DNA from 4 places in the Pseudomonas sp. NPDC087690 genome. Region 1 is predicted to be linked to each of the others. Evidence: predicted binding sites of a transcription regulator. Region 1 holds the regulator's gene; each other region holds the start of a gene.
The links. Region 1 encodes FliA, which starts transcription of late flagellar genes. Its sites were predicted from a motif close to CTAAAGTTTNNNNNNNNNNNGCCGNTAA; they were not measured.
Positions count from the first base shown of each region.

Region 2: a site for FliA is predicted at 2,151-2,178, ahead of motA (flagellar motor stator protein MotA). Genes of this name have one in related genera too.
Region 3: a site for FliA is predicted at 3,019-3,046, ahead of ACIPIZ_RS23690 (methyl-accepting chemotaxis protein). Genes of this name have one in related genera too.
Region 4: a site for FliA is predicted at 3,071-3,098, ahead of ACIPIZ_RS10855 (methyl-accepting chemotaxis protein). Genes of this name have one in related genera too.

Region 1 covers NZ_JBIUVX010000041.1:4,488-12,261, forward strand. Annotated here, with positions in the region: gene flhB (flagellar biosynthesis protein FlhB) at 1-184, shown strand, start outside; gene ACIPIZ_RS25010 (DUF6124 family protein) at 334-693, opposite strand; gene flhA (flagellar biosynthesis protein FlhA) at 1,333-3,462, shown strand; gene flhF (flagellar biosynthesis protein FlhF) at 3,474-4,814, shown strand; gene fleN (flagellar synthesis regulator FleN) at 4,931-5,761, shown strand; gene fliA (RNA polymerase sigma factor FliA) at 5,758-6,498, shown strand; gene ACIPIZ_RS25035 (chemotaxis response regulator CheY) at 6,665-7,036, shown strand; gene ACIPIZ_RS25040 (protein phosphatase CheZ) at 7,055-7,774, shown strand, end outside.
Region 2 covers NZ_JBIUVX010000025.1:52,238-60,011, reverse strand. Annotated here, with positions in the region: gene ACIPIZ_RS20605 (toll/interleukin-1 receptor domain-containing protein) at 1-42, shown strand, start outside; gene motB (flagellar motor protein MotB) at 151-1,227, opposite strand; gene motA (flagellar motor stator protein MotA) at 1,231-2,082, opposite strand; gene ACIPIZ_RS20590 (HDOD domain-containing protein) at 2,249-3,787, shown strand; gene rhdA (thiosulfate sulfurtransferase) at 3,830-4,645, shown strand; gene asd (archaetidylserine decarboxylase) at 4,665-5,525, shown strand; gene ACIPIZ_RS20575 (hypothetical protein) at 5,703-7,454, shown strand; gene serB (phosphoserine phosphatase SerB) at 7,536-7,774, opposite strand, start outside.
Region 3 covers NZ_JBIUVX010000035.1:36,064-43,837, reverse strand. Annotated here, with positions in the region: gene ACIPIZ_RS23710 (dienelactone hydrolase family protein) at 1-91, shown strand, start outside; gene ACIPIZ_RS23705 (pirin family protein) at 444-1,310, opposite strand; gene ACIPIZ_RS23700 (OsmC family protein) at 1,372-1,788, opposite strand; gene ACIPIZ_RS23695 (amidohydrolase family protein) at 1,918-2,964, shown strand; gene ACIPIZ_RS23690 (methyl-accepting chemotaxis protein) at 3,103-4,728, shown strand; gene ACIPIZ_RS23685 (DUF3108 domain-containing protein) at 5,003-5,716, opposite strand; gene purN (phosphoribosylglycinamide formyltransferase) at 5,725-6,375, opposite strand; gene purM (phosphoribosylformylglycinamidine cyclo-ligase) at 6,375-7,433, opposite strand.
Region 4 covers NZ_JBIUVX010000006.1:168,076-175,849, forward strand. Annotated here, with positions in the region: gene ACIPIZ_RS10845 (AAA family ATPase) at 74-598, opposite strand; gene pnuC (nicotinamide riboside transporter PnuC) at 595-1,158, opposite strand; gene ACIPIZ_RS10855 (methyl-accepting chemotaxis protein) at 1,309-2,943, opposite strand; gene ACIPIZ_RS10860 (undecaprenyl-diphosphate phosphatase) at 3,248-4,078, shown strand; gene ACIPIZ_RS10865 (DUF1294 domain-containing protein) at 4,075-4,506, shown strand; gene ACIPIZ_RS10870 (MmcQ/YjbR family DNA-binding protein) at 4,625-4,984, opposite strand; gene ACIPIZ_RS10875 (LysR substrate-binding domain-containing protein) at 4,981-5,889, opposite strand; gene ACIPIZ_RS10880 (FMN-dependent NADH-azoreductase) at 6,018-6,629, shown strand; gene ACIPIZ_RS10885 (alpha/beta hydrolase family protein) at 6,866-7,774, shown strand, end outside.

The DNA of each region.
Region 1 (7,774 bases):
GGCGCGGTCGATTTACTACTCCACCGAGCTGGATCAGGAAATTCCTGGTGGCCTCTACCTGGCGGTTGCCCAGGTGCTGGCCTACGTCTACCAGATCCGCCAGTACCGTGCGGGCAAGGGCAAACGCCCGGATCCGCTCAAGGACGATTTGCCGATTCCACCGGACCTGCGCCGCGATTCCTGATTTCTCCCCTCATACCTTTTGTCTCTGATCGTTCCCACGCTCTGCGTGGGAATGCAGCCCGGGGCGCTCCGCGTCCCTTTCCCAGAGCCGAACGCGGAGCGTCCGTTGAGGCATTCCCACGCAGAGCGTGGGAACGATCTGTGACCGAACTAATTCGGCAACTGCAGATTATCCAGCGCCCGATTCACCGCCAGTTCCCCGAGCATGATCAATTGCGCGATGCCCAGCAGCGTTCTGCGCTGCGATGCTGGTATGAGATTGGCGAAGTCGTTGGCGATGGTTCTGGCGCAAGCGAGGGTTTCGCAGGCGTCGGCCAGCAGTTCTTCATTTTTGAAGTCTGCGGTTACGGCATACATCGAGCGGGTTTTGCGTGGCGGCGGCGTGGCGCCGGGTGGGCAGAGGTAGTGGTCGAGGGCGCGGTCGGCGGCTTCGTGGAGTTTTTTCGAATCGAGGGATTCGTAGGGGGAGGTGGGGTCGGTTTCGGGCGGGTTGGGTGTTGGTTTGATCATGGTGAAGCTCCTTTGAGGTGGAGCCGCTACAACCTGTCGCTAAACAGGAGGGGTGGCGGCTGTACGCAGGTTAGCGAACCGGTCAAAGGCACCCGGCAGACCCGAAGGTCTCCCGCATACAGCCACCATGACGAAATCGCGAAAATACAGATCCGCAACGAAGCCTGGAACGCCGATGCACCTTTGACTTGAGTTCGAGTCGCTAAACCCGATCGCTGATTCGTCAGCGACCGACCCACAATAGAACCCGACCCCAAAGCGCACAAGCCGGCGGATTCTGGCTTGGCTGTAGGCAAAGGCGCAAGGATTTGTAGCCTCAAAGGCGTGTCTGGAGGTGTCTTTTAAACGCCAGAGTTTAAGAAGCGCATTGCGCTGACTGCACTGGCCCCTTCCCGAGCAAGCTCGCTCCCACATTTGGAATGCGGTCCCCCTGTAGGAGTGAGCCTGCTCGCGATGGGGCTTTTTCAGTCGATGGATTCGAACCAGACAGACCGCTATCGCGAGCAGGCTCACTCCTGCATGAGTCATGTTTTCTCTCCCGATTTCACTCCCCGGCAAAAGTTGGAAAGCTTCTTGCAGTACCCGCCGTGAGCCCGCTCTGGGCGTCAAAAGTTTGCTTTAAAGGAACGGGGAAAACCGGTGGATCGCTCTCAGTTATTCAACACTGCTCGCACGAATGTTGCCGACCTCAGTCGAGGCAATCTGGGCGTGCCGTTGTTGCTGCTGGTTATGTTGGCAATGATGATGTTGCCGATTCCGCCGTTCCTGCTCGACGTGTTCTTCACCTTCAACATTGCCCTGTCGATCGTCGTCCTGTTGGTCTGCGTGTACGCACTGCGGCCGCTGGATTTCGCCGTGTTTCCGACCATTCTGCTGGTCGCGACCTTGCTGCGGCTGGCGTTGAACGTAGCGTCGACGCGCGTTGTGATGCTCCACGGTCAGGACGGCCACGCCGCTGCCGGTAAGGTGATCCAGGCCTTCGGTGAGGTGGTGATCGGCGGTAACTACGTGGTCGGTATCGTGGTGTTTGCGATCCTGATGATCATCAACTTTGTCGTGGTCACCAAGGGTGCCGGGCGGATTTCCGAGGTGAGCGCGCGTTTCACCCTCGATGCAATGCCCGGCAAACAAATGGCGATCGACGCCGACCTCAACGCCGGCCTGATCGATCAGAATCAGGCGAAGATGCGCCGTCAGGAAGTTGCCCAAGAGGCCGAGTTCTACGGTTCGATGGACGGTGCCAGCAAGTTCGTCCGTGGTGACGCCATCGCCGGCCTGCTGATTCTGTTCATCAACCTCATCGGCGGTATGGCCGTCGGTATCTTTCAGCACAACATGAGCTTCGGTGATGCCGGCAAGGTTTACGCTTTGCTGACCATCGGTGACGGTTTAGTGGCGCAATTGCCATCACTGTTGTTATCTACAGCTGCAGCGATCATGGTGACCCGTGCTTCCGGCTCGGAAGACATGGGCAAACAGATCAACCGCCAGATGTTCGCCTCGCCGAAAGCGCTGGCCGTGGCCGCCGGTTTGATGGCGGTGATGGGCCTGGTGCCGGGCATGCCGCACTTCTCGTTCCTGAGCATGGCCGCGCTGGCCGCCGGTGGCGCCTACCTGTTCTGGAAGAAGCAGAACGTCGCCAAAGTGGTCGCGCTGGAAGAGGTCAAGCGTCAGCAGGAACTGCTGCCGTCGCCGGCCCGCGCCATGGAAACCAAGGAGCTGGGCTGGGATGACGTGACGCCGATCGACATGATCGGGCTGGAGGTCGGTTATCGCCTGATCCCGCTGGTGGATCGCAACCAGGGCGGGCAATTGCTGGCGCGGATCAAGGGCGTGCGCAAGAAGCTCTCGCAGGATCTGGGCTTTCTGATGCCGACCGTGCACATCCGCGACAACCTCGATCTGGCGCCAAGCGCCTATCGCCTGACCCTGATGGGGGTGATCCTCGCCGAAGCCGAGATCTACCCGGATCGCGAACTGGCGATCAACCCGGGCCAGGTCTACGGCACGCTCAACGGTATCAACGCCAAAGATCCGGCTTTCGGTCTGGAAGCGGTGTGGATCGAAATCAGCCAGCGCGCCCAGGCACAATCCCTCGGTTACACGGTGGTTGACGCCAGCACCGTGGTTGCCACGCACTTGAACCAGATTCTGTACAAGCACTCCAGTGAGCTGATCGGCCACGAGGAAGTGCAGCAACTCATGCAATTGCTGGCCAAAAGCTCGCCGAAACTGGCAGAAGAGCTGGTGCCGGGCGTGGTCACGTTGTCGCAGTTGCTCAAAGTGCTGCAAGCGTTGCTCGCTGAACACGTGCCGGTGCGCGACATCCGCAGCATCGCCGAAGCCATCGCCAACAACGCCGCCAAGAGTCAAGATACTGCCGCGTTGGTGGCTGCGGTGCGGGTCGGCGTATCCCGCGCCATCGTCCAAAGCATTGTAGGCACTGAGTCGGAGCTGCCTGTGATCACCTTGGAGCCAAGGTTGGAACAAATATTGCTCAATAGTCTGCAGAAGGCAGGACAAGGCTCGGAAGAGGGCGTTCTGCTGGAGCCAAGCATGGCCGAGAAGCTGCAGCGTTCGCTCATCGAAGCGGCGCAGCGTCAGGAAATGCAAGGTCAGCCGGTTATCCTGTTGGTAGCAGGCCCGGTGCGCGCGATGCTCTCGCGCTTTGGCCGCCTCGCAGTCCCTGGATTGCATGTGCTGGCCTACCAGGAAATACCGGACAACAAGCAAGTGACCATCGTTGCGACAGTAGGGCCCAACGGCTGAGGTAGTGGTTTATGCAAGTTAAGCGTTTCTTTGCCGCCGATATGCGTCAGGCCATGAAGCTGGTTCGTGATGAGCTGGGCGCTGATGCCGCCATCATTGGCAATCGCCGCATTGCCGGCGGTGTCGAGCTGACGGCGGCACTGGATTACAAACTGTCGGCGCTGGCGCCACGGGTTCCGAACATGGAACTCGAAGACGAGCTGCGCAAGACCCAGTCGCGCATCGTCACCGCCCAGGCCGAGTTGAGCCTGCGTGGCGAAGCCGACGGCAATAGCAATCGCCAGATCTTTGCCGGGCTGCCGTTGACGGCTGGCCTGCCACTGACCGCTGCCGAACCGCTGAGCGAGCCGACCTACGCCGCTCCGGCGCGCCCGGCGCCTGCGCCTGCGCAGTCCTCCGGCGGCGTGGATCCGCGTGCACTGGATTCGATGCGCTTTGAATTGAACAGCCTGCGCGAGCTGATGGAAGTTCAGCTCGGCACCCTGGCCTGGAATCAGCTGCAAGGCAGCCGTCCGGCGCAAGCCAACCTGTATCGCCGTCTGCAACGTATCGGTCTGTCCGGGCCGTTGTCGCGCGATCTGCTGGCGATGATCACCGATATCGAAGAACCGCGTCAGGCCTGGCGCATGTTGCTTGCGCACCTGGCGCGGATGATTGCCGTACCGGAAGTCGAGCCGCTGGAAGAGGGCGGTGTGATTGCGATGGTCGGCCCTGCCGGCATGGGCAAGACCACCACGCTGGCCAAACTGGCTGCGCGTTATGTGCTCAAGTACGGCGCGCAGAATGTCGCGCTGGTGAGCATGGACAGCTTCCGTATTGGCGCGCAGGAACAACTGAAGACGCTGGGCCGTATTCTCAATGTGCCGGTGACTCACGTCGATCCGGGCCAGTCGCTGGTGCAGGCACTGGATCCATTGCTGCGAAAACGCGTGGTATTGATCGATACTGCCGGCCTGCAAGCCAGCGATCCGGCCTTGCGCATGCAACTCGAAAGCCTCGCCGGTCGTGGCATTCGCTCAAAAAATTATCTGGTCTTGGCAACCACCAGCCAGAAACAGGTTCTAACGGCCGCTTATCACAGTTACAAGCGTTGTGGGCTAGCTGGCTGCATCCTGACTAAACTGGATGAAACGGCAAGCCTGGGCGAAGTGTTGAGCCTGGCGATCAGTCATGAATTGCCGGTCGCGTACCTGACCGATGGCCCACGGATTCCGGATGATTTGCATCTGCCGCGCCGTCATCAACTGGTCAGCCGCGCCGTCAGCGTGCAAATGCAGGAAGAACCCAGCGAAGAAGCCATGGCTGACATGTTCGCTGATATCTATCACAGCCCGACCAAGCAGGTAGGCTGAGGTATTCATGAACAGTTTTTGTACCTACATCGATGGTCTGCCATGCATTGTTCCGGTTGTGAACGCGCAGCCAGTAATGTGGCCTCCGTCTATGCAAGACAAGGTAAAGAAATAACATGGGCAGCATGCATCCCGTACAGGTGATCGCGGTGACCGGCGGCAAAGGTGGCGTCGGCAAGACTAACGTGTCAGTGAACTTGTCCCTGGCGCTGGCAGAGCTTGGCCGTCGGGTCATGCTGCTGGACGCCGACCTGGGACTGGCGAACGTCGACGTTTTGTTGGGTCTGACCCCTAAACGCACGCTGGCTGACGTCATCGAAGGCCGCTGCGAGCTACGCGACGTCCTGTTGCAAGGCCCCGGCGGCATTCGCATCGTCCCGGCCGCGTCCGGCACGCAGAGCATGGTCCACCTGAGCCCGGCGCAACATGCCGGTCTGATTCAGGCGTTCAGCGACATCGGCGACAATCTCGACGTACTGGTGATCGACACCGCTGCGGGTATTGGTGACTCGGTAGTCAGTTTCGTGCGCGCAGCGCAGGAAGTGTTGCTGGTGGTCTGCGACGAGCCGACTTCGATCACGGACGCCTACGCGCTGATCAAGTTGCTCAACCGCGACTACGGCATGAACCGCTTCCGCGTGCTCGCCAACATGGCGCAGAGCCCGCAGGAAGGGCGCAACCTGTTCGCCAAGTTGACCAAGGTCACGGATCGTTTCCTCGACGTCGCTCTACAATACGTCGGCGCCGTGCCTTACGACGAAAGCGTACGCAAAGCGGTGCAGAAGCAGCGTGCAGTCTACGAAGCCTTCCCGCGCTCCAAGTGCGCGCTGGCGTTCAAGGCCATTGCACAGAAGGTCGACACCTGGCCGCTGCCCGCCAACCCGCGCGGCCACCTTGAATTTTTCGTCGAGCGTCTCGTGCAGCAAACGGCAGGGCCCGTGTTATGACCGCTAGCGGTATGAATTACTACAAGAAGTCGGCACGCGACGCTCAGTACGAGCTGATCGAGCGTTACGCGCCACTGGTCAAACGCATTGCCTATCACTTGCTGGCGCGGTTGCCGGCGAGTGTGCAGGTCGAAGACCTGATCCAGGCCGGGATGATCGGCCTGCTCGAAGTCTCGACCAAGTATGACGCCAGCAAAGGCGCCAGTTTCGAAACGTACGCGGGCATTCGAATCCGCGGCGCGATGCTCGACGAAGTGCGCAAAGGGGACTGGGCGCCACGCTCGGTTCACCGCAATACCCGTATGGTCAGTGACGCAATTCGCTCAATTGAAGCTAAAACCGGCCGTGACGCTAAAGATCACGAGGTTGCAGCCGAACTCCAATTGAGTCTCGACGATTACTACGGGATTTTGAATGACACCTTGGGCAGCCGCCTGTTCAGTTTCGACGACCTGTTGCAGGACGGCGAACACGAAGGGCTGCACGAGGATGGCGCCAGTGCTCATCTTGAGCCGTCGCGCGATCTGGAGGATGAACGCTTCCAGGCAGCGCTGGCGGACGCGATTGCCAATTTGCCGGAGCGTGAGCGACTGGTGTTGGCGCTGTACTACGACGAAGAGCTGAACCTCAAGGAAATCGGTGAAGTCCTTGGCGTCAGTGAATCGCGGGTCAGCCAGTTACACAGCCAGTGCGCGGCCCGTTTGCGGGGGCGTTTGGGGGAGTGGCGAGCGCGCTGAAGGCAGTGTGGGGACACTGCGAACGAGGCTGGTGCGGTGATGAACGGCACCGGTCTTGCTCTGTTGTGCTCCAGACAGTCTTTGAGTGCTGCGCCGATTGATTGAAGTGGCGCGTCCAGGTGCTGGGCGCGTTTAAGACTGCTTGGAGGTCGAATTGAACAAAGACATGAAAATCCTCATCGTTGATGACTTCTCAACGATGCGGCGGATCATCAAGAACCTGCTGCGTGATCTTGGGTTCACCAACACCGTCGAGGCCGACGATGGCACTACCGCCATCCCGGTGCTCAACAGCGGAAGCATCGACTTTCTGGTAACGGACTGGAACATGCCGGGCATGACCGGTATCGACCTGCTGCGCCACGTGCGTGCCGATGAAAAGCTCAAGCACCTGCCGGTACTGATGGTGACGGCTGAAGCCAAGCGCGAGCAGATCATCGAAGCCGCTCAGGCCGGTGTGAACGGCTACGTAGTCAAACCTTTCACGGCTCAGGCGTTGAAAGACAAAATCGAGAAGATTTTCGAACGCATCGGCTGATGAACGCGCGGGGGAGCTATGGAGCATAACGAATCTTCACAGGGCGATTTCGAGTCGACCCTGAAAAAACACGCGGTCGAACTGGTCGAGAGCCTTGAAAAAGGCAGGTTCGGCGACGCTGTGCAACTGATCCATGAGCTCAATCAGACCCGTGACCGTGGCCTGTACCAGGAAGTGGGCAAGCTCACACGTGAACTGCACAGTGCGATCGTCAACTTCCAGATCGATCCGAACATGCCGCAGGCCGAGGAAGTGTCGCAAATCACCGACGCCACCGAACGCCTGGGCTATGTGGTCAAGCTGACAGAAGCCGCGGCCAACCGCACCATGGATCTGGTGGAAAGCGCCACGCCGGTGGTCAACAGTCTGGCTGATGAAGCCCAGACCTTGAGTGCCGATTGGGGTCGCTTCATGCGTCGTGAAGTCGGAGCTGAAGAGTTCCGCGAACTGGCGCGCCGGGTCGACGGTTTTCTGTCACGCAGCAGCACGGACAACCGTGCGGTGTCGAGCAATCTCAACGACATCCTGCTGGCCCAGGATTACCAGGACCTGACCGGTCAGGTGATCAAGCGTGTGACCCAATTGGTCACCGAAGTCGAAAGCAATTTGCTCAAACTTGTCCTCATGGCCAGTCAGGTTGACCGCTTTGCGGGCATTGAACATGACCGTGCCGCGATGCTTGCAGAAAAAGATCCACAAAAACATCTCTCGCAGGGTGAAGGTCCGCAGATTCATGCC
Region 2 (7,774 bases), on a different contig from region 1:
TTTCATGATCAGTTGAAGAGCAGGATTCGGCGGGGGTTCTAAGACCTCACTTGCCTGGTTCCCGATCAATTTCGTAGCGCCACGCAAATGAGCGGCGAGGTGAAATTCCAGACACAAAAAAGCCGACATCGCTGTCGGCTTTTTTGTGGGTCACTGCTTCGGCGCGGGGGCCGGGGCAGTGGTTGGCGGAGTAGACGGCGCAGGCGCCGCACTCCCCGGCTCCGCCGGTTTCGGCGCGGCGTCATCAAACAAGTTCAGCCGCTCACGCAACTCATGCGCTGGCACCGGTTGCTGATCCGCCGGCAACGCGTTCGGATCAACCGGCGCTGCCGGAGCGGCGCCGTTGTGGCTTTCATCGGCCGGTTTCGCTGCGTCCGCACCTTGCGCGCCTTCGATCGCGGCCTGGGCCTTTTTGGTCAGCACCACGATGTCGATACGACGGTTGACCGGGTTGAACGGGTTTTCCCGGTCGAACAGCGCCGACGAGGCGTAACCGACCACCCGCGCCACTTGCGCATCCGGATAGCTACCGGCGATCAGTGCACGACGCGCGGCGTTGGCACGGTTGGCCGACAGTTCCCAGTTACCGAAATCGCCGGTGCCGGTGTACGGCTTGGCGTCGGTGTGGCCGCTGATGCTGATCTTGTTCGGCACCGCTTTGATGGTGTCGGCCATGGCCAGCAGGATGTCTTCGAAGTACGGCTTCAGGCGTGCGGAACCGGAGTCGAACATCGGCCGGTTTTCCGCGTCCATGATCTGGATACGCAAGCCGTTCGGGGTGATCTCGAAGAGGATCTGATCCTTGAACTTCTGCAGTTGCGGGTTCTCGTCGACCTTGTTCTGCAGTTCTTGCAGAAGCAGTTCCAGACGTTCCTTCTCGACCTGCTCGGCCATGCCTTCGACCTGTTCAGTATCGACGGTGACCTTGTCGGGTTGCGGCTGGGATTTCACCTCAGGGTTGAGGGTGTTTTCCGGCGCCAGGGTCGGCGTACCGCCCAGGTCAATGATGTACGGCGTGCCGCTTTCGGAAAAGCCGACCGGGTCTTTGAAGTAGCCGGCGATGGCGATCTTCTGCTCAGGCGTGGCGGTGGACAGCAGCCACAACACCAGGAAGAACGCCATCATCGCCGTGGCGAAGTCGGCGAAGGCGATTTTCCACGCCCCACCGTGATGCCCACCGGCTATGCGCTTGACGCGCTTGATGATAATCGGCTGATTATTTTCCATGGCTTAGCGACCGCGAACGGCTTGTTCCAGCTCGGCAAAGCTTGGACGGTGGGCCGGGTACAGCACCTTGCGACCGAACTCGACCGCCAGCGATGGCGGCATGCCGGAAGCCGAAGCGACCAGCGAAGCCTTGATGGCTTCGTAAACGTTCAGCTCTTCCTTGGCATCGTGGGCCAGGGAGTGCGCCAGCGGGCCGAAGAAACCGTACGCCGCGAGAATACCGAAGAAAGTACCTACCAGTGCCGCACCCACGTGCAGGCCGATGGACTTCTGATCGCCTTCACCCAGGGAGGCCATGGTCACCACGATGCCGAGTACCGCCGCGACGATACCGAAACCGGGCATGGCGTCGGCGATGCCGTTCACCGCGTGGGACGGATGCTCGAGGTCTTCTTTGAGGCTGTACAGTTCCATGTCGAACAAGCCTTCCAGCTCGTGCGGGGCCATGTTGCCGGACGACATGATGCGCAGGTAATCACAGATGAACGCGGTCATGCGTTCGTCTTTGAGCACCGCCGGGTACTTGGCGAAGATCGGGCTCGCGGCGGCGTCTTCAATGTCGCCTTCGATGGCCATCATGCCTTCGCGGCGGCTCTTGTTGAGGATCTCGTAAATCAGCCCGAGCACTTCCAGATAGAAGGTGTGGCTGAAGCGCGAACTGAACATGCTCAAAGATTTCTTGAGCACGTGCATGGTCATGTAGCCGGGGTTGGCCTGCAGGAACGCGCCGAGTGCCGCGCCACCGATAATCAACACCTCGAAAGGCTGGATCAGGGCGGCAATCTTGCCGTGGGAAAGCACGTATCCGCCGAGCACGCTCGCGAATACGACGATGATGCCGATAATTTTAGCCATAGGTAGGAAAGTACTTACTGAGTCGGGTTCAAGGTCATATTCGGAAGTTAAAAAATCTCTTCTTCTACTTATCGGCAAAACTGCGCCAGACTATAGCCAGTTCAGGCGAAAAGCCAATTTAGCCCATGCCGGGCGCGTCTACAGTCAGTGAAGATCCCGTCCAGACATGGCTAATGAAACGAACGTCCCACACGCAAACCCGACCACCCTCGACGGCTGGGTAAAGCTGCTCGATGGCGTGCGACTGCCCGTACCGCAGGAGGCTCACGACAAAGTGTGTCGGGCGATTCGCGACAATCGCAGCTCACTGCGTGACATCGCCGACCTGATGCAGGACAGCCCGGCACTGGCACTGAGCATCATCCGTGAGGCGAATCGTCACACCCACGGCACGATGGCCGCGCCGGCGGAAAATCTTGAGGTGGCGATCAACCGTCTCGGCCTGGCGCGCACAGAAGAATTGCTCGCGCGACTGCCGGCCGAACCGCAGATGCAAATCCCCAAGGCCCTGCGCCAGCTCCAAATGATCAGCCAGCACGCGACACAACAGGCCAATGGCTTTTTCGCCAGTCGCCTGGCGCGACTGTGGCAGGACATTCATTGGGGCAGCCTGTTGTTTCTTTCGCCGCTGTGGCCATTGGCGCTGACCTATCCGCAATTGCTCGAAGAATGGGAGTTGCGGGTTATCCACAAGGGCGAATCGGCGCGCACGGTCGAAAAGCAATTGTTCGGCGTACGCCTGCTGAAAATCGCTGAAGCGCTGGTCGAGGCCTGGCACCTGCCGATCTGGGTGCAACAGGGTTACAAACTGCTGCTCAGCGAACAGCGCGAACTGGTGAAAGTGCTGCGCATCGCTCGCGACAGCGCACACCCCCTGCGCCAGCAAAACCGCCTCGATGACGACCCGACTCTGCGCCGCTGGCTCAATCAACCGGCCAATACCGTGCTGCTGGCCAACGGTCTGGCGCTGTCGGCGCAACAGGCCTGGGACAGTCCGCACAGCGAGCGCTGGCAGTACCTGACCAGCCTTTACTTGCAGATTTCGATGGATGAAGTGCAGCAACAACTGCACCAGCAGGCCGCCAACAGCGCCCGTTATCATGCGATGCCGGATCTGTGGCACCCGGCGGTTTCGCTGCTGTGGCCTTGGGGCTCGCGGCGCTTGCCGGCCGGGATGTTGCCCGCCGCTGCGCCCACCGCTGAAGACCTCGGTCAATGGCGCAAACAGTGCGCCGAGCTGCTCGCCGAGCCAAGCCGCTTCACCAATGCGATGAGCCTGACCGTCGCCGCCCGCGATGCGTTGGCCGCCAGCGGCATGCGCCGGGTGATGATCCTGATGGCCGACCGCACGCAGTCCAGCCTGCGCGTGCAGCAAACCTATGGTTTGCCAAAAGAAGCTGCGGCGCTGACGTTCGCCGTCAGCCAAAGCAGCGTGCTGCAACGCTTGCTCGCGCAACAGGCACAGGTGCGCATCAACCCGGACAACAACGCCCAGTTCTCCGCCCTGCTGCCGCCGAGCCTGCGTACGCTGTTTCGCGGTGAGCATCTGTTCCTGCGCTCACTGATCAATAACGGCCGGGTAATCATGATCGTCGTCGCCGATCAGGGTGGCGGGCCGTTCGCCGACATCAGCGTGCAAGCCTTTGGCAAAACCGCGCAGTGCATCGAAAAAGCCCTGCACAGCTTTAGCAGCCGTGGCCGATGAGGCTGCGCTACAATCCTCCCCTTTGTGCTCTGGAGACCTCACATGTCTGACTTCTCTGGCTTGCCGCTCGTCATTGAGCCGAGCGACCTGCTCCCGCGCCTGGAGTCTGGCGAACTGATTCTGGTGGACCTGACCAGTGCCGCCCGCTACACCGAGGGACATATCCCCGGCGCACGCTTTGTCGATCCGAAACGCACCCAGCTCGGCCAGCCGCCAGCGCCGGGGCTGCTGCCGGCGAAAGCTGATCTGGAGGCGCTGTTCGGTGAATTGGGCCATCGCAAGGATGCGGTCTACGTGGTTTACGATGATGAGGGCGGCGGCTGGGCCGGACGCTTTATCTGGCTGCTCGACGTGATCGGTCACGACAAGTACCACTATATAGACGGTGGTCTTCCAGCGTGGCTGGCGGATGGCATGCCGATGTCGATCCAGGTTCCGCCAATTGTCGGTGGGCCGCTGGCATTGACCCTGCACGAAGAGCCGACCGCCACGCGCGAATACCTGCAAAGCCGCCTCGGCGCCGAAGATCTGGCGATCTGGGACGCGCGCGGGCCGCTGGAATATTCCGGCGAGAAAGTGCTGGCCGCCAAGGCCGGGCACATCCCCGGCGCGGTCAACTTCGAATGGACCGCAGGCATGGACAAGGCCCGTCAGCTGCGCATCCGCACGGACATGCCGCAGATCCTCGAAGACCTCGGGATCACCAAGGACAAAGAAATCATTACCCACTGCCAGACCCATCACCGGTCGGGCTTCACTTATCTGGTGGCCAAGTCCCTCGGTTATCCGCGGGTCAAGGGCTACGCCGGTTCCTGGGGCGAATGGGGCAACCACCCTGACACGCCTGTCGAGATTTAAGGTTTTTTAAGGACAACCAATGAAAGAGCGTCTGTTTATCCTCAGCCAGTACCTGCTACCTCATCACCTGCTGTCGCGCTTGGCCGGCTGCGTTGCCGAGTGCCGCGTGCGCTGGTTCAAGAATGCCTTCACCCAGTGGTTCGCCAAGCGCTATCAGGTGGACATGTCGCAAGCGCTGGTCGAAGACCTGACCGCTTACGAACACTTCAACGCCTTCTTCACCCGCGCCCTGAAAGACGGCGCACGTCCTCTGGACCAGACTCCGGGCGCGATCCTCAGCCCGGCCGACGGTGCTGTCAGCCAGCTCGGCCCGATCGAACACGGTCGCGTGTTCCAGGCCAAGGGCCACAGCTTCAGCGTGCTGGAATTACTCGGCGGTGACGCGGCCAATGCCGCGCCGTTCATGGGTGGCGACTTCGCCACCATTTACCTGTCGCCGAAGGACTACCACCGCGTGCACATGCCGCTGGCCGGCACCTTGCGCGAAATGGTCTACATCCCGGGCCGGATCTTTTCGGTCAACCAGACCACCGCTGAAAACGTGCCAGAACTGTTCGCCCGCAACGAGCGCGTGGCGTGCATTTTCGACACCGAGCGCGGCCCGATGGCGGTTGTGCTGGTCGGCGCGATGATCGTCGCTTCGATCGAAACCGTGTGGGCCGGTCTGGTCACACCGCCGAAACGCGAGCTGAAAACCTTCCGTTACGACGAAGCTGCGCGTGCGCCAATCCATCTGGAAAAAGGTGCCGAACTGGGTCGCTTCAAGCTGGGTTCGACCGCTATCGTGCTGTTTGGCCCGGATCAAGTGAAATGGGCTGAAGAACTGGTTGCCGGCTCGCCGGTACAGATGGGTCAAGGCCTGGCGCTGCCGAAAGCCTGATTCTAGAAACACACAATCCCTGTAGGAGCTGCCGAAGGCTGCGATCTTTTGATCCTGGTTTTAAGATCAAAAGATCGCAGCCTTCAGCAGCTCCTACACGTTGTTATCTGTGCATCTTCAATGACGATGCGTTGAGGCAGAACACCCGCTCGCTTATTTGCTGCTATGGTTTTTGGCATGAGCCAGACCATATCCTCCCCACAGTTGCGCGCCCCGACCCCAAGTCAGCCGCGCCTGTCATTTTGCGAAGCCACTCCGCGCGACCTTAAGCGCTGGATCGCCGGCCTGCCCAAGGCCAACATCGGCGAAACCGCCCGCCTGCTGTATCAAAGCCTGGGCGAACTCAATCAATTGCTTACCCCCAGCGGCAATCGCCTGCAATTGCTCGAATTGCTGCGACCGGAAGTTTATTTCGTCTGCCAGCATCTGGAGCGGCATTTTCTGCATCAGGCGATCATGCTCGACGAACGCTCGCGCAAGATCAGCAACCTGTGTCAGGCCCTGCAAAGTCAACTGGCCATCGGCTACAAGCAGATCGTCCTGCGTATTACGCCGAAATACGGCAAAGATCGCGCAGTACTGGTCAGCACAGCCCTGCAACGCGCGGCACATGCTTTGAAGGGCCAACTTGTGCGCGCCACGCAACTGTACAGTCCACCGCCGGAACACCTGTGGTTCGAACTGCATCAGCTATATCGCACAGCGTGTGAGTTGCAACTGCAACAGCACCGGGTGCATGACGACCTGGCCAGCCTGACCACAGAGTTGAGCCTGGAACAGGCCTACATCGCCGCCCTGCTGCTGGGCAGCGCTCGTTGCAATCAACTGCGGCAAAATCAGATCGCCCGCCTCGCCGAAGTGCTTGAACCGTGGAGTGCCTTGCTCAAACTGCAGCCTGCGCGCGCAGACGCCGGCTTGTTCGCGGTCAGCGCCGAAATCGATGCCGGGCCGCGTTACCGCAGCATGTTCCGCAGCGAGCAACAAGCGGGACTACTCGGTTTCGATCCGCAACCGCTGGTAAACACCCTCGAAGCGCACTTGCTGCATCAGGACACGTCGACGCCCTTAGCGATCCCGACCGGGCTCAGCTTCGACACCCTGCAACACTTGCATGCCACTTGGGGCCAGGCCGCTGAGCGCAGTTTTCAGCGCACCGTGGGCCAGGGCAATCTGACCGTGTGCGTCGGCATGAGCGCCCTGCACTTTTATCTGGGTGGCGAGCGCACGTTCAGCGACCTGCTCAAACACCCCGGCGCCCGTGCGGCGAATTTCAGTCGAGCGGTGGCCCAAGGCGAAAAAGACAGCTGGAGCCAGGCGTTCGATGCCGCACCGCAAAACAATGAGCAGTTTTTGCCCTACGAAGAAATCCAGTACGACCACCTCGTCGAAGACGAAAGCAGTGCCGACGCGGCGCCGCACTATCCGACCTATGCCCTGCCGGTGATCAATCACAGCCCCGGCGGTTATTGCCTGGCGTGGCCAAATGAGGTGCCCGCCGAACTGCAGGCCGGGGAAATGCTCGGCATTCAGGACAGCGTCAGTCTGGGCTGGAGCATTGCGGTGATCCGCTGGATTCGTCAGGTGCGTGGCGGTGGTACGCAAATGGGCATCGAACTGGTGGCACCGCATGCGCAGCCGTGCGGCTTGCAATTGGTGCGTTCGAGGGACGATCACAGTCAGTATCTGCGCGGACTCTTGTTACCGGAGATCAGTTCGATCGACTTACCGGCAACCTTGCTGGCGCCGCGATTGCCGTTTCAGGAAGGCAATAAAGTACTGATCAACACCCAGGGCGAAGAACACCGCGCCGGCCTGGATCGTCGGGTGGCGAGTACGCACAGTTTCAATCAGTTTGCTTATCGCTCGCTGGAGGCCGCGCAGAATGGCGCGAGCGAGGAGGATTTTGATTCGTTGTGGAAATCACTCTAAAGCAAAAGATCGCAGCCTGCGGCAGCTCCTACAGGAAACCTACGTAGGAGCTGCCGAAGGCTGCGATCTTTTGCTCTTTAATTACAACTGCCCATCACGATCGCGAAAGCCCAGCAGATACAGCACGCCATCCAGACCCAACGTCGAAATCGCCTGCTTCGCCGATTGCTTGACCAGCGGCTTGGCACGGAACGCCACACCCAAACCGGCAATCGCCAGCATCGGCAGATCATTCGCACCGTCGCCGACCGCGATAGTCTGTTCCAGACGCAAACCTTCCTTGTGCGCCAATTCTTTCAACAGGTCAGCCTTGCGCTGCG
Region 3 (7,774 bases), on a different contig from region 1:
TGTGCCGGGCAAGATGATGTACGACGCGAAGACCGCCAAGCGCGCGTTCAAGTCGATGCATGATTTGCTGGATGAAGTGTTCAAGGGCTGAAAAGCGAAGAGCCCCTCACCCTAACCCTCTCCCAAAGGGAGAGGGGACTGATTGGGGGAGGCTGATGAGTTACACCGACCTGACAGTGTCTTGGTGAATCTATAATCGCCAAGATTTTTCAGGTCGATGTATGACTCAAGACACCTCGGTCGGCCCCCTCTCCCTCCGGGCGGTCCGACGTTTCGGGAGGGCTGGGGTGAGGGTGCTGATGGTGGACGCTCAATCAATGCGCCGACCTGATAGGGCATTACCGAATCCATAATCGATAAGGTCTTTCAGGTCGGCGTATAACCTGAGACAGCTCGGTCGGCCCCCTCTCCCTCCGGGAGAGGGCTGGGGTGAGGGTAGCTTTTCAGCGCGGCAACTCGATCCGCTCAATTTCCCCCGGCACCGTCGGCCAATCCCTAGCCGCCCACTTGCGCCGCGCTTCATCGATCGCCGCCGGATCGCTCGCGACAAAATTCCAGTTGATCCGCCGAGGCCCGTCCAGCGGCGCGCCGCCGAACACCACCGCGTGCACATCACTTTCGGCAAACAGACTCATCTCTTCCCCGGCCGGCAACACCACCAGCGCGTGCGGCTCAATCGCTTCACCATTCAACTGCGCATCCCCACTCAACACATACACCGCCCGCTCTTCATGCTCGTTCGGAATCAGCAGCGTGGTCGCCGTTTGCATCTTCACTTCTGCATACAGCGTAGGAGAAAGTACTGGCACCGGCGATTCCAGGCAAAAGCCTGACCCGGCAATCATGCGAATCTGTACGCCAAGGTTATCGCTGACCGGTAAGGTTGCCGACGGGTGATGGCTGTAATGTCCCGGACCCTGCTCGTGATCCTTGGGCGAGGCCAGCCAGATCTGTAAGCCATGCATGGTGAAACTCTGATCCCACAGCGGTTCCGGCGTGCGCTCAACGTGCGCAATCGCGCTGCCAGCGGTCATCCAGCTGACATCACCGGCGCCGACCACCTGATCGGAGCCCAAGCTGTCCTTGTGCTGGATTTGTCCTTGGAACAGATATGTCAGCGTCGACAGACCGATGTGTGGATGCTGTCGGATGTTCATGCCTTTGCCCGTCGGATAAACCGTCTCGAGCATGTGATCAAAAAACACGAACGGCCCAACGCTGCGGCATTTGGCTGACGGCAAGGGGCGCAGAATCGGCTGGCCTTCGACGTCTTCGGCGCGTGGGCGGATGATCAGAGGTTGCGTGTCCATGGTGCATTCCAGGCTGAGCGGGTGATGCCAGAAGCATAACCCGCCGCTGGCATGAGGAGGGTTACTGGCTGTCGAAGCCCTGCGGTGCATGGGTTTCGATGGTCACGTCAGTGGTGGTCATCAGCTTGTGAATCGGGCAGCGGTCAGCGACGCGCAGCAACTCCTCGCGCTGAGCGTCAGTGAGCACGCCTTTGAGGGTGAGGGTGACGTGCAGGACGTATTTGCCTTTTTGTTCTTCGCTGTTGTCACGTTTGACGTCGACACCAACGCCGGTCAGCGGGATGTCTTTCTTCTTCGCGTACATCTTCAACGTCAGTGCTTTGCAGGCACCAAGGGCGGCGTCGAAGTAGTCGTGTGGCTCAGGTGCGGAGCCTTCGCCGCCGGCGGATTTCGGCACGTCGGCAAATAATTCGTGGTCATCGATCTGTACGGTGTGACGAAAACCTTCAGCGGAGACGGTATTGACGGTAACGGTCATGGGAACCTCACTGGCAGTAGGAAAAGTCGTTCAGTCAAACAAGACCTTGCAGTTATAGAGCATTCCCACCGGTACGCGTTCCACTTTCCTGCGGGGATGAACCCTTGTTGTCAGGGCGCGGTCTAGGCTATGCCTACTTGCCGGAGATTACTTGTGTCCCTGTATCGTTTGAGTCTTGCCTGTCTCATGCTGTTTGCCGGCAGTGTCAGTGCCCGCGAATACACCTACAGCGATGCGCACCTGCATTACGTGGATTTTTTCCAGGAAACTGCAGGCATGGCGAAATTGCTGACGGCCATGCAGGACAATTCCATCGAGCATGTGATGATTTCCGGAATCCCGGTGGCGAAGAAGTGGCACGAAGACGAGCCCAAGCGTCCGCGCTATTACGCAGGCGATGATGCCGATGCCTATTGGTACAGCGCGACCGACGTGATCGTTGCCGATGCAGTGCAGAAACTGCCAGCCGAAAAACGCCCTTACTTTCATCCCTTCCTGTCGGGCTTCAACCCCAACGACAAGAACTCCGCCGCACACATTCAGCGCATGCTCGATCTGTATCCGGGGTTGTGGCAGGGCATTGGTGAGGTGTTCACCCGCCATGACGACCTGACAGCGCTGACCTCTGGCGACACGCCGCGCGCCAATAACGAAGCGATGACCAAGATCTATCACTTGGCCGCCGAGAACGATCTGCCGGTGATGCTGCATTCCAACATCACCTCCAAGCGTGAGAAAAATCCTTTGTACCTGCAGGAAGTCGAGGAGCCGCTGCGCAATCACCCGCACACGCGGTTTATCTGGGCGCACGCGGGCACCAGCGCAGAAATCCATCGGCATCAGACCCAGCTGCCGTTCCTGCTGCCGACCCTGACGCGCATGCTCGAGGCTTACCCCAATCTGTTTATTGATTTGTCGTGGAGCATGCTCGCGCCGTACCTGCTGGATGAGCAGGGCAAGCCGCGCCCGGAATGGCTGGCACTGGTCGAGAAATACCCGCAGCGCTTCATGCTTGGCTCGGACGTGGTAGGGCGTTTCAACAAGCTCGGTCAGGAAATGCGCAGCTTCAAACCGTTCCTTGATGCGCTACCTGAAGACGTTGCGCGTAAAGTCGCGCGGGATAACTTTCTGGCGATCTTGCCGCGAACAGTAGTCAAGTCCGAGAAACCACGCTGAATCGTTAATGTGGTGGGTTCGAAGGATCAAGGCCTTTTGATATCGCCTTTTCGTCTTACGCAATTTTTCGCCGGGCCGATACCTTCTTAAGCAACCAGCTGCAGGGTTGATGCAGCGCTTTTGGAAGGAACCAGAGCAATGAGCATCCGTAGTCTCAATATTGCCCCGCGCGCCGGCCTCGGTTTTGGCTTGTTGGCGCTGATGGTGTTTGCCTTGGGGGCGTTCGCTTTACTGCAAATGTCGAACATGCGCGCGCAGTCCGACGAGGTCGACAACAACTGGCTGCCGAGCGTGATGGCGGTCGGTGAAATGAGCCAGGACATGCTGCGCCTGCGCGCGTTGACCATGCGTCTGTTGCTCAACCGTGATCCGCAGGCCCTTGAACAGAACGTTGCCAAGCTCAATGAGTTGCGTGGTGTGCTCAGTGAGGCGCAGCAGCGCTATGACGTGCTGATCGTGTTGCCCGAAGAGCGCAAACTGTTCGACCGCTTCAAGGTCGCCGAGCATCAGTATCTGGAGCTTCAGGCGCAGGTCATGCAGCTGTCTGCGCAGAACCAGGTGGAGGCGGCGGCGAGCATTCTCAATGGCCAGATGAGTCCGTTGGCCGATGAAATCGCCGTCATCCTGCGCGAGCTGGTTGAGATGAATAAACACAACGCCAATCTCGCCACCGAAGCGGCGCGCCTGGTGTTTATCAATTCGCGGGTGTGGGTCGGGGTGATGATCGGCATCACGGCGCTGATCACCATTGGCCTGGCGCTGTTGCTCACGCGCAGCATCGTGCTGCCGCTGGCGCAATCGTTGGGTGTGGCTGAGGTGGTGGCCGGTGGCGATCTGACGGGCGATATCAGCATCTCTGGCAAGGACGAGCCGGCGCGACTGCTGCAGGCGCTCAAGAGCATGCAGCACAACCTGCGCGACACCATCCGCCAGATCTCTGAATCGTCCAGCCAGTTGGCGTCGGCCTCCGAGGAGCTCAGTTGTGTCACTGAAGACGCCACTCGCGGGCTGCATCAGCAGAGCCTGGAAATCGAGCAGGCGGCCACAGCGGTGAATCAGATGACCGCTGCCGTTGAAGAGGTGGCGAGCAATGCGGTGGCAACCTCTGAAGCGTCGCGCGAGTCTGACCGCATTGCCCAGCATGGGCGCGAGCAGGTTCAGCAGACTGTGACGTCAATCGAATTCCTGGCCGACGATGTCACGTCCAATGCCACGCAAGTGGAAGATCTGGCGCAGAAGGTTCATGGCATCAGCAAGGTGCTGGATGTGATTCGCTCGATTGCCGAGCAGACCAATCTGCTGGCGCTGAACGCTGCCATTGAGGCGGCGCGGGCCGGTGATGCCGGGCGCGGGTTTGCGGTGGTAGCGGATGAGGTGCGAGCGCTGGCGCATCGCACGCAGCAGTCGACGCAAGAGATCGAGCAGATGATCGGCGGGATTCAGCAGGGCACCGATTCGGCGGTGAGCTCGATGCAGCAGAGCAATGTGCGGGCGCGTTCGACGCTCGAGTTGGCCAAGGCGGCCGGGACTGCACTTGAAGAGATTGCTTCGGCGTTTACTCTGATCAACGAGCGCAATCTGGTGATCGCCAGCGCATCGGAAGAGCAGGCAGCGGTGGCGCGGGAAGTGGATCGCAATCTGATGAACATTCGCGATCTGGCGATGCAGACGTCGGCGGGAGCTAATCAGACCAGTGCAGCGAGTCAGGAGCTGTCGCGGTTGGCGGTAGACCTGAACAACATGGTGGCGAAGTTTTCGGTTTGAGTTTTGCCTTCAAAAGCCCCTCACCCTAGCCCTCTCCCAGGGGGAGAGGGGACTGACCGTGGGAGATTGGCGAATTACACCGACCTGATCTTGCTTTGGTGAATCCATAATCGACTCAATTTTTCAGGTCGATGCATAGCGCCAGACATCTCGGTCAGCTCCCTCTCCCTCGGGAGAGGGCTGGGGTGAGGGGCGAGATTTGCACAAAACATTGGGCTAAAGCGCAGGCGAAAAAAAGCCCCGCTTTCGCGAGGCTCTTTGATGTAGCGGCGGTTCAGCTGCCTTTAACGGTTTTGCCGTTGACCGTGCCGTCCTGGAGCATGATGTTGTACTCCTTGCCGTCGGTTTCAACCTGTTGCAGACGAACCAGCAGGTAATCCCAATCCTTGGCGAACCACAGGACGGTGATGCGCTTGCTTTGTGTCGGGTCGCGTACGCGCTCGACCTTGATTGCATCGATCTTGCCAGCCTTGGTTTCGACTTTCTCCGAACCCAGCACGCGGAAGTCATAAGTATCGACTTCGCCGTCATCGACCACTTGATAGCTCATGGTCTTCTTGCCGGCAGCGACATCATGCTGCAGTGCCAGTTGATAGGTGGACTTGTCGACCATGCCACGGTTCAGCGGGATCTTCACCGCGTCGCCACGGTCGGTGCCGGTGACCATTTTGCTGTTCCAGTCGAAGTCCAGATCAGCCTTTTTCGCTTTGCCCAGACCGCCACGTTCAAAGTGGTAGGACTGCGGCAGCAAGGTGTCCTTGTCCAGGGTCAGGGTGCTTTCTTCACTCAGGCTGGCGATCATCATCGAGGCCTTGAAGCTGAGCTTCCAGACGCCGTTGGCTTCCTTGACCAGGCTGCGCTCGGCAGTGCCGCTCATGGGCAACTGCTTCCAGTCGGCGGTGTAGCTGGCGGAGAACGGTTGAAGGTCCGCTGCCTGCGCGAAGGGCAGGGTGAGCAGAGCACAAGCGAAGAGCAGGGCGCGACGCATAAAATCTCCTAGTGTCGAATCAAGTGGCCGCTGGCCGCGAGTAACTGGCCATCCAGTAAAGCACCGTGTTCACCGAGTGTCAGTCTGCCCTCGGCAAACCAGCGTACCGCCATCGGATAGATCAGGTGTTCCTGAGCGTGGACTCGCTGCGCGAGACTCTGCGGCGTGTCGTGCAACTCTACCGGTAATACTGCCTGTACGACCAGTGGTCCGCCGTCGAGTTCCTCGGTGACGAAGTGCACGGAGCAGCCATGCTCCGTGTCGCCGGCTTCCAGCGCGCGCTGATGAGTGTGTAACCCTTTGTATTTGGGCAACAGCGACGGGTGGATGTTGAGCAGACGCCCTTGGTAATGGCGAACGAAATCAGCGCTGAGAATGCGCATGAAACCAGCCAGCACCACGAGTTTGGGTTGGAATTCTTCGATCAGTTCGATCAGAGCAGCATCGAAGGCCTCGCGGCCTTCAAATGCCTTGTGATCCAGCGAGCGGGTAGCGATACCCGCGTCACTGGCGCGTTGCAGGCCGTAAGCGTCGGCGCGATTGGAAATCACTGCAGCGACGCGGACCGGGCTGTCGCCGGTCCGCGTGCTGTCGATCAGAGCCTGCAAGTTACTGCCGGTGCCGGACAACAGCACCACGACATCACAGGTTGCGGACATTAATGAGCCTTAAGGTTCTGCAGATCAACCTGGGCAGCGCCTTCGGCGGCAGCAGCGATCTGGCCGATGACCCACGGCTGTTCGCCAGCGTCACGCAGGGTGTTCAGCGCCACTTCAACGTGTTCCTGAGCCACGCAGATGACCATGCCGACGCCGCAGTTCAGCACGCGGTGCATCTCGGTTTCGTCAACGTTGCCTTGCTCTTGCAGCCAGTCGAAAACGGCCGGGCGAGTCCAGCTGGCTACGTCAACAACAGCCTGAGCGCCTTTTGGCAGAACGCGTGGGATGTTGTCGAGCAGGCCGCCACCGGTGATGTGGGCCATGGCTTTGACCGCGCCGGTGTCTTTGATCAGCTTGAGCAGCGGCTTCACGTAGATGCGGGTCGGGGCCATCAGCAGGTCGGTCAGCGGTTTGCCGTCGAGCTGGATGTTTTCGATGTCGGCGCCGGACACTTCGATGATCTTGCGGATCAGCGAGTAGCCGTTGGAGTGCGGGCCGGACGATGGCAGAGCGATCAGCGCGTCACCGGTGGCGACTTTCGAGCCGTCGATGATTTCCGCTTTTTCCACGACGCCAACGCAGAAACCGGCCAGGTCGTAGTCTTCGCCTTCGTACATGCCAGGCATTTCAGCGGTTTCGCCGCCAACCAGCGAGCAACCCGACAGTTCGCAGCCAGCGCCGATGCCGGTTACGACCTGAGTCGCGGTCTCGACATTCAGCTTGCCGGTGGCGTAGTAGTCGAGGAAGAACAGTGGCTCAGCGCCGCAAACGACGAGGTCGTTCACGCACATGGCAACCAGGTCGATGCCGATGCTGTCGTGCTTGTTCAGGTTCAGCGCCAAACGCAGCTTGGTGCCGACGCCATCGGTGCCGGAAACCAGTACTGGCTGCTTGTAGCCGGCCGGGATTTCGCAGAGGGCGCCGAAACCGCCCAGGCCGCCCATGACTTCCGGGCGCGCAGTGCGCTTGGCGACGCTCTTGATGCGTTCGACCAATGCTTCACCGGCGTCGATGTCTACACCGGCGTCCTTGTAGCTCAGGGAGGGTTGCTTGCTCATGATCCAGGCCTTTAGGGGAGGGGATTCAGGGGTAACGACCGAGTTCAGCGGGAACATCGAAATCGAGGGGGCGAATGCCTCACGCGAGTTTCGAGGGTCTCGGCTGTTGCCGGTCTGCGAAGGCGCGCGATTTTATCAGGCTTGAGGGGCAGCGGCCATCCTCGCACCGACGGGCAGGGCCATATCTCGGGAAATTTTTTGCAATTAAGGCCTGCGGGTGCCTGTATAAGGTGTGGCAATTAACCGTCTATCGTTATCAGTGTGCAAAAACTTATTGTCGCCGGGTGAATGTTTGGTGCTGGCAGATTGTCACAGCCTTGCTCAACCGGTTCACGCGGCCT
Region 4 (7,774 bases), on a different contig from region 1:
TGTGTGTTTCAGGAATGGACACATTTCCCCCAGAACAGGGGAAAACGGTGGGGCAGGAGCCTCTTGATCGGGGTTATTCGGCCAGCAGTTGCGCAACAGCTGCAAAAGCTTGCGCCTGGCGCCCGGCCCAATCGCCCTGAATGATTTGCACGGATTGGTGATGTTGCTCAAGCCAGGCGCGCGTGGCGTTGAAGAAGGCCAGACGCTGCTCCGGATCCGGCTGGCAGCGTTGACCGTCATCGGTCCAGTCGATGTGCTCCGGAGATAGCAGCAGGTGCAAGTCGTATTGGCGTGCCAACAGCTGGGGTTCGAGCCAGGCCGGGCAGGCACCGAACAGCGTCTGGCTCCACAAAATGTTGCTCAGCAGGTGCGTGTCGAGAATCAGCAGCGCCGGTCTTTGCGCACGAGCCTGATCTTCCCATTGCAACTGACCCCGGGCGATTTCGGGGATGTCTGCCAGGCAAGTGTCGCGCGGGTTCTGCTCAATGAACCAGCGCACGTATTCGTCCACCCGCACGCCGCCGAATTGTTGCTGAAGGCCCGCCGCCAGCCAGCTCTTGCCGGTGGATTCAGGCCCGGTAAGCACCACGACTTTCATGTGCGCAACGCCGGGTCGGCGCGCCATTCACGATAGCCTTGCACCGCGATCAAGGTGAACAGGCCGTACAAGGCTGCCGTCAGGTACAGATCCTTATAGATGAACAGCCCGACAAAGATCACATCGAGGACAAACCACAGCGCCCAGCACTGCAGACGTTTCTGCGCCATCCACAACTGTGCAACCAGGCTGAACGCCGTCAACGCTGCGTCGAGCCAAGGCTGCGCGGCATCCGTCCAGTGCGCCATGGCCGCGCCCAGCAGCAGGCTGCCGACAGCGCCGACGCTGAGCCCGATCAGAATTGAACGCTGATCGAGACGTGTGACCTGCCGCCCGTCGTGCATCGTCCCGGCCCGCGTCCACTGCCACCAGCCGTAGACCTGCAGCGCGGCGTAGATGACTTGCAGCAACATGTCGGAATACAGCTTCACCTCAAAGAAGATCCAGCTGTAGAGCAGGACCATGACCAGCCCGATCGGCCAGCACCATGGATTCTGTTTGACCGTCAGCCAGACGGCGATCACGCCGAGGGTGGCGGCAAACAGTTCAAGCCCGGACATGGAGGTTCCTTGGGGGGACATAAAGAAGGGAGCGGATTGTACCCAAAAAACTGTAGGAGTGAGCCTGCTCGCGATAGCGCTCTATCAGCCAACATTAGTGTTGCTGACAAAACCGCTATCGCGAGCAGGCTCACTCCTACAGGGGGGAGGTCAGACGCGGAACTGGCGTAGCAGGCCGTTGAGTTGTTCGCTCAGTTGGCCGAGCTTCACGCTGGCGGCACTCGACTGTTCGGCCGCAATCGCCGTGCTGTGCGAGAGGCCCGCCGCCTGGGTAACGTTCTGATTGATGTCCTCGACCACATGCGCCTGTTGCAGCGTGGCGCTGGCAATCGACGCATTCAGGCCATTGAGGTTACGCAGCGCCTGGCCAATCGCATTCAAACTGGCACCGGCCAGCCCGGCTTGCTCGATGGTCAGTTGCGACGCCTTGCTGCTGTCGCCGATGACCTTCACGGCGGCTTCGGAATGGTTCTGCAGACGTTCGATCATCGACTGGATTTCCGCTGTCGACTTCTGCGTCCGCTGTGCCAGCAGGCGTACTTCATCCGCCACCACGGCAAACCCGCGACCTTGCTCACCGGCCCGCGCCGCTTCGATCGCGGCGTTGAGCGCGAGCAGGTTGGTCTGCTCGGCAATCGAGCGGATCACTTCCAGTACGCTGCCAATCTGAGTGCTTTCGGCCGCGAGGGTGCGAATCACCTCAACCGCTTGATCGATGGTCCCGGAAAGCTTGTCGATCTGTTGCAGGCTGCCGTCGATGTTGATCTGGCCTTGCTGCGCCTGCGCTTCGGCATCGCGCATTTCAGCGGCGGCATGCTCGGCGTTCTTCGCCACGTCCTGTACGCCGTAGGTCACCTCGTTGATCGCGGTGGCCACCAGTTCCATCTGCTGCGATTGCTGTTGGCTGCGTTGCTGCGCCTGCGAGGCGTCGCTGCCCAGCTCGCTGGACGATTGGCCCAGTGCGCTGGCCGAGACCTGCAAGTCACCGATCACCCGGCGCAGTTTGGCGGTGAAAGCATTGAAGTGATGCGCCAGTTCGGTGACTTCATCCTTGCCGTGGGTATCGAGGCTACGCGTCAGGTCGCTTTCGCCGCTGGCGATGTTGGCCATCGCGTTCACGGTTTCCTGCAACGGGCGCACGATGCTGCGGGCGATCAGGATAACCAGCAAGGCCATGATCATGGCAATCGCCAAGCCGATGATCGTGGCTTTGATCACCTGGCCCTTGAATTCCGCCTGCACATCGTCGACGTAAACGCCCGAGCCGATCACCCAGCCCCACGGTTCGAACAGCTTGACGTACGAGGTCTTCGCCACCGGCTCACTGGCCCCGGGTTTTGGCCAACGGTAGTCGACCATGCCGGCGCCCTTGGCGCGGGCGATGGCGACCATTTCGTTGAACACCGCAAAACCATCCGGATCACGGATCGCCGAGAGGTTCTGGCCTTCGAGTTTGGGGTTGGTCGGGTGCATGACCATCACGGGCGTGAGGTCGTTGATCCAGAAATAGTCACTCTGGTCATAACGCAGTCCGCGAATCGCTGTCAGCGCCTGCTTCTGCGCCGCGTCTTTGGTTAAAGTGCCGGCGGTTTCGAGGTCGTGGTAATAGGTCAGCAGGCCGCTGGCGGTTTGCACCACATGCTGGGTTTTCTGCGCTTTGGCGTGATACAGGTCATCGTGGATCTGCTTGAGCATCAATACGCCCAAGGTCAGCAACATGACCACCGCCACAATCAAAATGAGCCACAAGCGTCGGCTGATCGACACACTGCGCAAGCTGTTCATAACGCTGTCACTCCGGATTCTTGTTTTTGTAATAAACGATCGCCAGCATCCAACCACGTTTACGTGGGCGGGCATACGCGACCCAAGTCGTATAACGCAGCAGCGCTATTAAGGCTTGTCTGATAGGATTTCGGCCCCGCGCGTAAAAACCTGAATCCAAGTTGATATTTCACGGAATTTTGACTGTTTGGTCTGGATCCTGTGCGCGCGGAATCGGTACAGCATTTACCAGCTACGCTGATCGCAGTGAACGTAAAAAAATACTATCGGGGCATGCCGGCGCGCATCGCTCTTTGGGGGATTGATGGATCTTTGGACGGCCTTGCAGGCACTGATACTAGGAGTTGTAGAGGGGCTGACGGAGTTTTTGCCCATTTCCAGTACCGGACACCAGATCATTGTTGCCGACTTGCTCGACTTCGGTGGTGAGCGGGCCATGGCGTTCAACATCATCATCCAGCTCGGCGCGATCCTCGCGGTGGTCTGGGAATTTCGACGCAAGATCTTCGACGTGGTCATCGGCTTGCCGACTCAGCCCAGCGCACGGCGATTCACTGCCAACCTGCTGATCGCCTTTCTGCCCGCCGTGGTGTTGGGCGTGATCTTTGCCGATCTGATTCACGAATACCTGTTCAATCCGATTACGGTGGCAGCGGCATTGGTTGTCGGCGGTGTCATCATGTTGTGGGCGGAAAAGCGTCAGCACGAGGTGCATGCCGAAACCGTTGACGAGATTACCTGGAAAGATGCATTGAAAGTCGGCTTCGCCCAGTGTCTGGCGATGATTCCCGGCACCTCGCGTTCCGGCTCGACCATCATTGGCGGCCTGCTGTTTGGCCTGTCACGTAAAACCGCCACGGAGTTTTCGTTCTTCCTGGCGATGCCGACGATGGTCGGCGCAGCGGTCTATTCGGGTTACAAGTATCGCGACCTGTTTGTACCGGCAGACTTCCCGGTCTTTGCCATCGGTTTCATCACGGCGTTCATCTTTGCGATGATCGCCGTGCGCGGCTTGCTGAAGTTTATTGCCAGCCATAGTTATGCGGCGTTCGCCTGGTATCGGATCGGTTTTGGCCTGCTGATTCTCGCGACCTGGCAGTTCGGCTGGGTGGACTGGGCGGCGGCCAAGCCATGAGTGATTCCCGCGCACGCCGGCCTGAAGGGCGACCTTCGGGCGGTAACAACATCCAGAACCTGAAACTGAAACTGGTCGTTCTGCTGATCGTCTGTGCGCTGCCATTGTTCGGCTCGCTGTCGATGTGGCTGCGCGGGATATCGTGGGTGCCGTTGGCCGCTTATGGGGTCATCAGTGTGCTGGCGTTCTTCATGTATTGGGCCGACAAGCGCAAGGCGCGCGCCGATGCCTGGCGCACGCCGGAGAACATCCTCCACGCCGTGGAACTGGCCGGAGGCTGGCCCGGCGCGTTGATCGCCCAGCAGGTGTTCCGGCACAAGACGCGCAAGGTCTCGTTTCAGATTCTGTTCTGGGTGATTGTGCTGCTGCATCAGGTGTTCTGGATCGACCAGCTGTTTCTCGGCTCTAACCTGCTGGCGTTGTTCTAGTCGCCTGCACGAGTCCCTTTGTAGGAGCTGCCGAAGGCTGCGATCATTTGACTTTGATCTTCTAAAAAGCAAAATCAACAGATCACAGCCTTCGGCAGCTCCTACACAGGGATCGGGTTTACAGCAATAAACCGATTTGGGTTTTCTTCGGCAATTTGCTCACCACCAACTGGTGCGATCGCTGCAACAACCCCTGCAATTCCTCGGCACCCAAAGGGTAGGGCGGGTGCATGATGATCCACTGCGCCCGTGCCAGATACGGCGCCGGGTGAATGCCCGGGCGGTCGCAATGACCGAGAAACAGATCCTTGTCGACCTTGAATGCCAGTGAATCGCCGCGCAGTCCCTGCAAGGCAAACATCTTGTTGCCGGCAATCGAAAACACCCGCACGCCGCCCCACTTGTAATCTTCTCGCGCCCCCGGCAATGCCAGGCAGAATTCAGCGACGTCCGCTTCGCTCATCTTTCCCTTCTTCATAACAACCGCTCCCCACAGGCATTGAACGATTCGACCAGGTGATCGATCCATGCGCGCACCGCCGGCATCACTCCGCGCCGATGCGGATACACCGCTTGTAACCAGCCGCCGGGGAGTGACCACTCGGGCAGCAATTGCACCAGCGTGCCGTTTTGCAGTTCCTCTTCGCAATACATCATCGGTAGCAAAGTAAAACCCTGACCGGCCAGTACACAGGCTTTGCGCACAATAAAGTCATCAATGCCCAGTCGCGCTTCCATGTTCAGCTCGAAGCTTTCGCCCTGTTGATCGAGCAAGCGCACATGCACCAGGCGATCTGCCTCAAGCGCGCCGAGCACCGGCAGATTTTTCAGGTCTTGCGGATGGTTGATCGATTGGCCCTGTACAAAATCCGGGCTGGCAACCACGACCATTTGCGCCTGACGCAGGCGTCGGGTGACCAGCAATGGGTCTTCATCACCGTGTTCGCGTACGCGCAGCGCAACATCAAAGCCTTCGCCGACCAGATCGACCCGGCGATTGAGCAATACGACTTCCAGTTGCACCTGAGGAAATTTGCCGAGGAACTCGCTGATGACCCACGGCAACATTTCCCGGGCCAGGCCGGTGGGGCAAGAGACGCGCAGTCGACCACGTGGCTCGCTGGACATGCTCGCGACCGCCTCATCAGCCATTTCCGCTTCCAGCAGCATCGCCTGGCAGTGACGCAGATAACGTTCCCCCACCGCCGTGAGGTTGAGTTGACGGGTGGTGCGTTGCAGCAAACGTGCCCCGAGGCGCTCTTCGAGTTCGGCAATGCGCCGTGACAAACGCGATTTGGGAATGCCCAGCAGACGCCCGGCGGCAGCAAAGCCACCGGCCTCGACGACTTTGGCGAAATAGTAGAGATCGTTGAGGTCTTGCATGAGTGAATCCAGACTGTTCTATCAATGGGACAAACTATCGCATTTCAGGCGGCTAATCATCCATTGGTTTCTTGCGTAGGATTGTCTCCATTCCATCGCCAACGGCGATTCCTTCCAGGAGATTCCACATGAAACTGCTGCATATCGATTCGAGCATTCTGGGCGACAACTCGGCTTCCCGTCAGTTGAGCAGCCAAGTCGTCAAAGCCTGGCAAGTCGCCGAGCCGAGCGCTGTGGTGACTTACCGTGACCTGGCCGCCGACGCCATCAGCCACTTCTCGTCGACCACCCTGGTCGCCGCTGGCACCACCGCTGAACTGCGCAACGCCGCACAACAGCACGAAGCAGAATTGAGCGCCTCGACGCTGGCCGAGTTCATTGCTGCCGACGCCGTCGTTATCGCTGCGCCGATGTACAACTTCACCGTGCCGACTCAACTTAAAGCGTGGATCGACCGCGTTGCTGTCGCCGGTCAAACCTTCCGTTACACCGAAGCCGGCCCTGAAGGTCTGTGCGGTGGCAAGAAAGTGGTGATCGTATCCACTGCTGGCGGCATTCACGCTGGTCAAGCGAGCGGCATCGCCCACGAAGAATATCTGAAGCTGGTTCTCGGTTTCCTCGGCATCACCGACATCGAGATCGTTCGCGCCGAAGGCCTGGCCTACGGTGATGAAGTGCGCAACAACGCCATGACTGCCGCCCAAGCGAAGATCAGCGAGCAACTGTTTGCCGCAGCGTAAGGCCTGCGCAAAGAACAGCTGAGGTTCAGGTAACACCCAAAAAACTCTGTATTCTGGTTCCGCAAGGGCCAAATACGGAGTTTTTTGTTTCTGGCTGTTACATAATCTGGCCCGGGTTATGCAATCACAGAATCAGCGTCTGAATGCATTGTCGTACCGAAACGCCGAATCCCCGGCATTTCAGGCCCGCAACGCAACGGATCTTTCGATTGAGTAACAACAGGGTGGGGCATCCCATGATGCGTCTTTGTGCAACGTTACTGATTTGCCTGCTCAGCAGCCTGAATTCAGTGCAAGCGGCGCCTGGACGTCATCCTGTGTGGAGCGTCGGTTATCACGAGATGACCTTCCTCGATCCACTGGACCTGCAACCCATGCGGGCCATCGCGTTCTATCCCTCCAGCGACCGTGAGCACATGAGCCTGCTTGAGGGCTATTCAGTGGAGGCCGGCGAAGACACCAAAGTCGCCATTGGCCGCTTTCCGATGCTGATGCTTTCCCACGGCAACACCGGCACGCCGCTGGCGCTGCACGATCTGGCGACGTCGCTGGCGCGCAAAGGTTTTGTCGTGGTGGCGGTGATTCACCCCGGTGACAACTCCAAAGACCACAGCCGGCTGGGCACCCTGAGTAATCTTTACGGGCGGCCGATCCAGATTTCCGAAGCGATTACCGCGACCCTGGGCGACCGCATGCTTGCGCCGTATGTCAACGCCAATCAGGTCGGTGTGATCGGTTATTCGGCGGGGGGCGAAACCGCGTTGATTCTATCCGGTGCGCAACCGGATCTGGATCGCCTGCGGCGTTATTGCCAGGAACGGCCGGACGACCATGACGCCTGCAACACCCAAGGGGAACTGATCGTCGATCGCGATGACCTGCAGCCGGTGGCCGATCCGCGTGTCCACGCCTTGCTGTTGATGGCGCCGCTTAGCCTGAAATTCGGCCGTCATACCCTGGCCGATGTGCACGTGCCGGTGCTGCTCTATAGCGGCGATGGCGACAAACTGGTGGCCTTCGACAAGAACGCGGCGGCGCTGGCGCGCAAACTGCCAACAGCGCCGGATTTCAAATTACTGGCCGGGGCGGGGCACTTCGTCTTTATGGCGCCGTGTAATGAAGAGCAGATTCGCGCCATGCCGGCG